DNA from 2 places in the Streptosporangium sp. NPDC002544 genome. Region 1 is predicted to be linked to the other one. Evidence: riboswitches for the same ligand, from Rfam matches in the RefSeq annotation. Region 1 holds a riboswitch; the other holds the start of a gene.
What was found. Region 1 has a riboswitch for cobalamin ahead of ABT061_RS26170 (CbtB domain-containing protein). Riboswitches for the same ligand answer to the same signal wherever they lie in the genome.
Positions count from the first base shown of each region.

Region 1 (4,207 bases):
CGCTCCCTGGCCTCGGCGATCCGCCGCGCCAGGGCCGCCTCCTGTCCCGCCCACCCGGCGGCGAAGGAGGCGGGATCGGCGTCGAAGGCCAGCCGGCGCCGTACCACCTCGGCCCGCTCGTCCGGATTCCTGGACGCCCGCACCTCGACGGTCAGCCCGAAACGGTCCAGGAGCTGTGGCCGTAGCTCGCCCTCCTCCGGGTTCATCGTGCCGACCAGCAGGAACCGCGCCGCGTGCCGTACCGAGACCGACTCTCGCTCGACGAAGCAGGTGCCGAGCGCGGCGGCGTCGAGCAGCAGGTCCACGAGATGGTCGTGGAGCAGGTTGACCTCGTCGACGTAGAGGACACCTCGATGCGCGGCGGCGAGCAGGCCCGGCTCGAACGCCCTGACCCCCTCGGTGAGCGCGCGCTCGATGTCGAGCGCGCCGACCAGCCGGTCCTCCGACGCGCCGACGGGCAGCTCCACCAGCGCGGCCGGACGTTCCTGCCCGCTCTCGCCCGCGTCGTGCGGGCCGTCGGGGCAGCCCGGATCCGGCTCGGCCGGGTCGCAGGAGAAGCGGCAGGCGGCGATCACCTTGACCGCGGGGAGTTGTGCGGCGAGCGCGCGGACGATCGTGGACTTGGCGGTCCCCTTCTCCCCCCGGACCAGCACACCGCCCACCCGTGGGGAGACCGCGTTGAGTATCAGCGCGAGCTTGAGGTCGTCGAGACCGACGACGGCACTGAACGGATAGGCACCGATCACGAGGTTTCTTTCTGCGAGATCCTGCTGACGTGTCCGACCCGCCGAACGTTCAGTTCGGGGCCGCCGTGAGCGCGTCGCGGCGGACCGCGCGCTGGACGGCGATGCCGTACAGGACACCGATGGCCGACCAGAGCACGAGTTGCGTGCCGAGGGAGGACAGCCGGAAGTCCCACAGCAGCTGGGCGGGGAAGCCGTCGGGCACCTCGTTGACCGCCGGCAGCACGAACAGGGTGACGATGACGGGGACCAGGAAGCCGGCCGCGCCGGCGAGCCAGGGCCTGGCCGGCACCTTACGGGCGCAGGCCACTCCCACCGCCACGGACAGCAGGCCGATGGCGACCAGGACCAGGTACAGCGTGGTCCGGCTGCCGATGGTGTCCGGGTCACCGACGGCGGGCGGGTTGGCCGGGTACTTGACGAACGGCACCAGCACGATCGCGACGAACGCCGTGGCGGCCATCGTCGCGGCCAGCACCACGTCGGAGCGGGGACCGATCCGGCCGCGCAGCCCGGCGAAGACGAGGGAGAAGATACCCCCCACGGACATGCCGTACAGGGCCAGGGCGAGGAAGAGCCCGGCCTGCTGGCCGGACCGGCTGACCAGTGCCTCCTCCCCGTGGGAGTGCCCGACCTCGGTCTGGGCGTGGGCGGCGGCCTCTTCGAGCGCGATGGCCTGGTCGATGTTCGGCTCGCCCAGCAGGTAGGCGAACACGGCGGCGATCAGCCCGGCGACCAGCCCGACGAGCAGGCCGCGGAGCAACAGGGTACGGATCACGGCGCGCGGTCTAGTGGCAGGGAACGCCGAGCAGGTGGCGCCCGTCGTGCATGAGTTCGTGCAGATAGTCGCCCGCCTGCGACACCACCCCCTGGTCGAAGGTGACCAGGTAGGCCACCAGCAGGAGCAGCGGAACCGCCACGAGCCAGCGGGCCAGGTGGGAGAGGGGAACGGGCTGAGAAACGGACAGCTCACGCATGAGTAGCCTCCTTGGGGATGACGCGTCCCGACAGATGAGGACGCGGCGGCCAAGTAACCTGGCTCCCGGAACTCACGTTCCGGATACAGTGGCGCGACCGCACCGGCTTCTCACCGGACTTCCCTCGGACCACCGCGAAATCGTCCGCAATGTAACTCTTTTCGTGGCGGGCCGTCAACACAAGGTGATTCGTCGCGGCGTGGCCGCCCATCGATCCGGCCGCCACGCCCCGCTCCCCGGCCCTGGATGAATGGGGCCTGCTTCTTCGCGAGCCGTCCGACCGGGACGGCGACAGCGGAACGAGGAAGCCGGTGTGCACCCGGCGCGGGGATACCGGCCGGACGCGCGGCGGCCTCCGCAGGCCGCCGCGACAGGTGCTCAGCGAGACACCCTGCGGAGCAGGTAGGTGTCCATGATCCAGCCCTTGCGTGCCCGTGCCTCGGCACGCAGCTCGCGGATGCGGTCGGCGACCTCGGGCACCGGTCCGGCGACCAGGATCTCGTCGGGAGTGCCGAGGTAGGCACCCCAGTAGATGTCGAAGTCGGCGCCCAGATCGGCGCCCAGATCGGCGAAGGCGCAGTGGGCGTCCAGCATGACGACGACGTCGTCGGCCGAGGGCCCCTCCTCGGCGAGACGCCGGCCGGTGGTGATGTGCACCGGCCGGGCGACCCGGGTCAGGCTGACCCGATGCCGGGCGGTGAGTGCGGACACGCTGCTGACACCGGGAATCACCTCGTGCTCGAACCGGACCGAGCCCCGCTGGTGAATCTCCTCGACGATGGCCAGGGTGCTGTCGTACAGGCCCGGATCGCCCCACACCAGGAAGGCACCCGTCTGCCCCTCGGCGAGCTCGTCACGGATGAACCGCTCGCAGATGTCGGCGCGGCGCGAGCGCCAGTCCTCGACCGCGGGCGCGTAGTCGGGAGTGGTCCGGTCACGTTCGGGATCGCCGGCCTCGACGATCCGGTACGGCGGGCGGGCGTGCGCGTCGACGAGGTCGTGCCGCAGCTGGACAAGGTCGTGTTTGACCTCGCCCTTGTCCAGGACGAAGAACACGTCGGTACGGGCGATGGCCTTGACCGCCTGGAGGGTGAGATGGTCGGGATCACCGGCACCGATGCCGATGATGAGGATTCGCTTCACTCGACAGAGTCTGCCCGTACCGTTTCGAGATTCGGCACGGGGGGCCGCCCCGGCGACGCCTGCCGGTCAACCGACGAGCAGCGTGCGGGCCAGGCCGATGGCGGCGGCCACGGCGATGAACCAGGCGGTGTTGAGCCTGGTGCGCCACTGCAGCAGCAGCGCGAGCATGGCCAGTGCCACGGTGAGCGGGTCGACGAACGCGTCACCGGCCAGTTGCAGGGTGACACCGGCCATCAGGGCCAGCGCGGTGGCGTTGACCCCGTCCAGGAACGCCGACGACCAGGCCCGGCCGCGGATCCGGTCGACGAGCCGGGTCAGCAGGCCGACCAGCACGAACGACGGGGTGAAGATGGCGACGGTGGCCAGCACCGCCCCCGGCAGGGCGGCGATGACGTAACCGATGAAGGTGGCGGTGGTGAACACCGGCCCGGGGGTGAGCTGGCCGATGGAGATCGCGTCCAGCAACTGGTCGCGGGTGATCCAGCCGAGCCGCCGTACGAAGTCGCCCTCCAGGAAGGCCAGCAGGACGTAGCCGCTGCCGTACAGCACCGAGCCGATCTTCAGGAACGTCAGGAACAGCTCGGTGAGCCGGCCGCCGGTGGGGTCGGGAAAGCGCGGCCCGGCCAGCAGCGGCACCAGCACCAGACCTGGAGAACCGCGACTCGGCAGCCAGAGGTGCCTGGTGCCGGCCGCCATCACCACCAGCCCGCCGACGGCCAGTACGAGCAGCTCGTTGACGCCGAGCAGGTACAGCGCCAGTGCCACCGTGGCGACGAGCGCGGTCAGCCGGCCCTTGATCGCGGTCCTGAGCAGTCCGGCCAGGGCCCACACCACGATGGCCACCACCACCGGTTTGATCCCGTACAGCAACCCCTCGACGGCAGGGGTCCGGCCGTAGCGGACATAGGACCAGGCCAGGGCGAGGACGATGGCGAAGGCGGGCAGGATGAAGCACACCCCGGCGGCGATCAGCCCCTTCCAGCGAGCCCGGTCATAGCCCAGGTGGATGGCCAGCTCGGTGGAGTTGGGGCCGGGGATGAGGTTGACGGCGCCTATCAGGTCGACGAAGCGCTCATCGGAGACCCAGCCGCGCCGGCGCACCAGCTCGTCACGCATCATCGCGGTGTGCGCGGCCGGGCCGCCGAATCCGATCACGCCGAGTTTCAGGAAGACCCCGATGACCTCGCCCAGCGCGTGTGCCGGCCGTCCGCCGGATCCGCCACCGGTGTCATCGTGCGAAGCGTTCATCGTGGCCTTCCATCCGGGGGGTGTACCAAGTCGTGCATTGTTCACGACCACGTTGAACACCAGGCCGACGGCGGCCGAACACCGGGACCACGGCCG
Region 1 is NZ_JBEOWJ010000018.1:52,628-56,834, forward strand. Features, by position in the region: gene ABT061_RS26160 (magnesium chelatase subunit D family protein) at 1-746, opposite strand, end outside; gene ABT061_RS26165 (CbtA family protein) at 796-1,521, opposite strand; gene ABT061_RS26170 (CbtB domain-containing protein) at 1,532-1,720, opposite strand; adenosylcobalamin (AdoCbl) riboswitch at 1,724-1,870, opposite strand; gene cobF (precorrin-6A synthase (deacetylating)) at 2,099-2,863, opposite strand; gene chrA (chromate efflux transporter) at 2,930-4,111, opposite strand.

Region 2 (4,207 bases), on a different contig from region 1:
CATCATGGCGACCAGCACGAACAGCGCCGCCCGGAAGCGATGCACGTCCAGCCCGAGCGAGGCCGCAGCCTCCTCCCCGGCCAGCAGCAGGTTCAGCGGCCGAGACACCCCGACCAGCGCGACGATCCCCAGCAGGACGGCCACCGCCGGGATCCACACCACCGTCCAGGTGGTCCCGCCCAGGCCGCCCAGCATCCAGCGCACCGCCGCCTGCGTCTTGTGCGGGTCGTTGGAGGTCACCACCAGGAAGCTGGCCACGGCCGACAGCACCTCGGCCATGGCCACCCCGGCCAGCACCAGCCGCACCGTCGTCATGCGCCCGCCCGAGCGAGCCAGGAAGTAGACCGCCACCAATGCGGCCAGCGCCCCGAGGAAGGCCGCGATCGGCAGGCTGAACGCGCCGAACACGCTCAGGCCGAACACCACCACGGTGACCGCCCCGACGCTGGCGCCGGAGGAGACCCCCAGCAGCATCGGGTCGGCCAGCGGGTTGCGCACCAACGCCTGCAGGGCCATGCCGCAGACCGACAGGCCCGCACCGATCGCCCCCGCCAGGACGACCCGCGGCAGCCGTACGTCCATCACGATGGTCTCTCGCACAGGTGTCCAGGTCGGCTCGGCCAGGGCGGGATGGAGGTGATGGAGCAGGATGCCCCACACCTGCCCGGCCGGCAGGGCCACCGACCCGGCCGCGATGGCCACGGTGACCGCCCCGCCGAGCAGGAGCACGAGCAGACCGATCATGACCGGGTACGGCAGTCCCGGGCGCCGCGCCGGGAGCACGGCGCCCGCGGTCAGTTCACTCACTTGAACCGGTCGGCGTGCAGCTGCCGGGCCAGCGCCTCGACGGCCCCCGGCGCCCGCACGCCGAGTACCACCGACGACAGCGGCAGCACCGCGAACCGCTTCTCCTTGATGGCCGGCACGTCTTTCAGTGCCGGGTTGGCCAGCAGGAACTTCTCCTTGTCGGCCACCGGCTGGTCGCCGTAGTCGTAGATGACGATCCAGTCGGGCGCGCGCTCGGCGACCTGCTCGAACGACACATCGCCCCACACCTTGTCGACGTCGGCGAACACGTTCTCCGCCCCGGCCAGCTTGATGATCTCGTTGCCGACGCCCTTGCCGCCGGCGGTGAAGGCGGTCTTGTCGCCGCTGTCGTAGACGAACAGCTTGACCGGGACGGCGTCACCGAGCTTGGTCTTCACACCGTCGAGGGTCGCCCGCAGTGTGGTGATCAACGGTTCGGCCCGGTCGGAGACGCCGAAGATCTTCGCGACGTTGCGGATCTCGGTGTCCATCAGGCCCATGGACACCGCGCCTTCAGCGCACTCCTCGACGTTCAGGTATGTCTTGATGCCGGCCTTGTGCAGGGCGTCCCGGCTGCGGCCCTCCTTCTCGTCGAAGGTGCTGGCGAAGCCGCCGTAGACGAAGTCGGGCTCCTCGGACAGGAGGGCCTCGTAGGCCGGGTACTCCTTCGAGACGACCTTGATGGCGTCGTAGGCCGCCTGATACTCCGGCAGCACCTTGTCGTCGAGGTAGGCGGTGCCGATCATCGACTTTTCCAGGCCGAGCGCCAGCATCACCTCGGTGGCGTGCTGGTTCATGGATATCGCCCGCTGCGGCGGCTGCTCGTACGTGCTCGTCACGCCGCAGTTGTCGAGGGTGACCGGGAAGCCCGCAGGCGCGGAGGCCGCCGGAGCGGGAGCCGGGACGTTCTCAGCCGGGGCGCCGCCACAGGCGGCCAGCACTCCGGATACCAGGAGGGCGAGCAGGAGGGAGGTGGGGCGTCTGCCCGTCATGAAGTGTTCCTCTCACGGAATCTGCACAACGGGGCGGATCTGAAAGAGGGAATGCCACAGGGCTTCTCGGCGCGGCCACCGGCTCGACGGGCACGAGAGCCCACTCCTCTCCGGGGAAATCCGCCCCAGTTCATCGAGGAGGCGACCGCGTGAGTCTCCTGGCTCTCGGGTCGATGCTCGTCCCCGCCTTCCCACCCCCGGGAAGGGGCAGTGGCATGGTGGGGATTCGCTCGCCGATCACAGTGGCGGGACCGCGCCGGATTCACACCGGCTTCCTCGTTCCGCGCTCGCCTACGCCGACCATGCTCGCACACCACTCATCAACGACAAAGCGCGCACCACCCGTCAGACCCGGCGCGCTCGGCCCGAGCCCAAGCCTGGACGCGATCATCCAGTGCGTCGCCCGGAAACTCCCTGAACGCCGGCCCGAAGCAGGGCTTCGGGCCGGGAGGCGGCACTGATCAGACAGTCGCCCGGACTGTCCGGGCGGCGGCGACCATGTTGGCCAGGGCAGCTTGCGTCTCAGGGTAGCCGCGGGTCTTCAGCCCGCAGTCAGGGTTGACCCACAAACGGTCAGCCGGGACGGCCTGGAGGGCGTTGCGCAGGTTGTCCTCGATCTCTTCGGCGGTCGGGACACGCGGCGAGTGGATGTCGTAGACGCCGGGACCGATGCCGTTGGCGTAGCCGACCTCGGTCAGGTAGGGCAACAGCTCCATGTGGGAGCGGGCGGCCTCGACGCTGGTGACGTCGGCGTCCAGGTCGGCGATCGGGCTGATGATCTCGCCGAACTCCGAATAGCACATGTGGGTGTGGATCTGGGTGGAGTCGGCGGCGCCGGAGGTGGCCAGCCGGAACGCCCGGACCGCCCAGGCCAGATAGACCTCCTGGTCGGCCTTGCGGAGCGGCAGGAGCTCGCGCAGTGCCGGCTCGTCCACCTGGATGATCCCGATCCCGGCGGCCTCCAAATCTGTGATCTCGTCACGGAGCGCGAGGGCGACCTGGCGAGCGGTCTGCGCCAAGGGCTGGTCGTCGCGGACGAATGACCAGGCCAGCATCGTCACCGGCCCGGTGAGCATGCCCTTGACCGGCTTGGGTGTGAGGGACTGGGCATAGGCGGTCCACTCCACCGTCATCGGCTTGGGGCGGGAGAGGTCGCCATGCAGGATCGGCGGGCGCACGCAGCGGGAGCCGTAGGACTGAACCCAGCCGTAGTCGGTGGCGGCGTAGCCATCGAGCTGCTCGGCGAAGTACTGGACCATGTCGTTGCGCTCGGGCTCGCCGTGGACGAGCACGTCCAGTCCGAGCTCTTCCTGAAGCTTGATCACGCGGGCGATCTCGGCGCGCATCGCCTCGACGTAGGCGTTCTCGTCGGTCCGTCCCGCCTTGTGGTCGGCGCGGGCTTTGCGGATCTGCGCGGTCTGCGGGAACGAGCCGATCGTCGTCGTGGCCAGCTCGGGCAGCCCCAGCTTGGCCCGCTGTGCCGCGAACCGGACCGCCCGATCGGCCCGCTGCGCGTCACCGAGAGCCTCCAGCCGGGCCCGGACGTCGGGGTCGGCCGGTACGACGGGGAGCGGCGCGGCCGACGGATCCTCCGACCGCAGGTCGGCGGCGAGACCGACCAGCTCGGCGACCTTCTGCCGGGCGAACGCCAGCCGCGCCCGGACCGCCGGGTCCAGCGCCGTCTCGCTGTCGAGGTCGACCGGGACGTGCAGCAGCGAACAGGAACTGCTCAGCTCCACCTTGTCGGCGAACCCGAGCAGGACCGCGTAGGTCGACTTCACCCGTGCCAGGTCGGCGCGCCACACGTTCCTGCCGTCGACCACGCCGGCGACCACGGTCTTGCGGGCCAGCCCGCTGGCCGAGGCCACCGCGTCCAGGTTGCCGGGCCCGGCGACGAAGTCGAGCCCGATCGCCTCGACCTCGGTGGAGGCGATCACCCGCAGCGACTCCGCGGTGACGGCGCCGAAGTACGTGGCGAGCAGGATCTTCGGACGGCTGGGCAGGCTGCCAAGCCGCCGGTATGCCCGCCCGAGCGCGTCGATCTCCCGGGCTCCGAGGTCTCGGGCCAGGACCGGCTCGTCGAACTGCACCCACTGCGCGCCCGCGCCCGCCAGCCGTTCCAGCAGCTCGGCATAGGTTTCCACCAGGGAGTCCAGCAGGTCGAGCGGGGTGAATTCCTCAGGCGAGTTCGGCGTGGGCTTGGCCAGCAGGAGATACGTGAGCGGACCGACGAGCACGGGCCGCGTCTCGATTCCCAGCTTCCTGGCCTCCAGATACTCGGCCATGGGTTTGGCGGCCGAGCCGCCGGCCAGCTGGAACCGGGTGTCCAGCGCCAACTCGGGGACGATGTAGTGGTAGTTGGTGTCAAACCACTTGGTCATCTCCAGCGGCGGAAGCTCGGCGGTGCC
Region 2 is NZ_JBEOWJ010000017.1:94,460-98,666, forward strand. Features, by position in the region: gene ABT061_RS25370 (FecCD family ABC transporter permease) at 1-807, opposite strand, end outside; gene ABT061_RS25375 (ABC transporter substrate-binding protein) at 804-1,799, opposite strand; cobalamin riboswitch at 1,931-2,130, opposite strand; gene metE (5-methyltetrahydropteroyltriglutamate--homocysteine S-methyltransferase) at 2,261-4,207, opposite strand, start outside.
Region 2: linked by a shared signal. The riboswitch ahead of ABT061_RS25375 (ABC transporter substrate-binding protein) and the one ahead of ABT061_RS26170 (CbtB domain-containing protein) in region 1 are both predicted to bind cobalamin.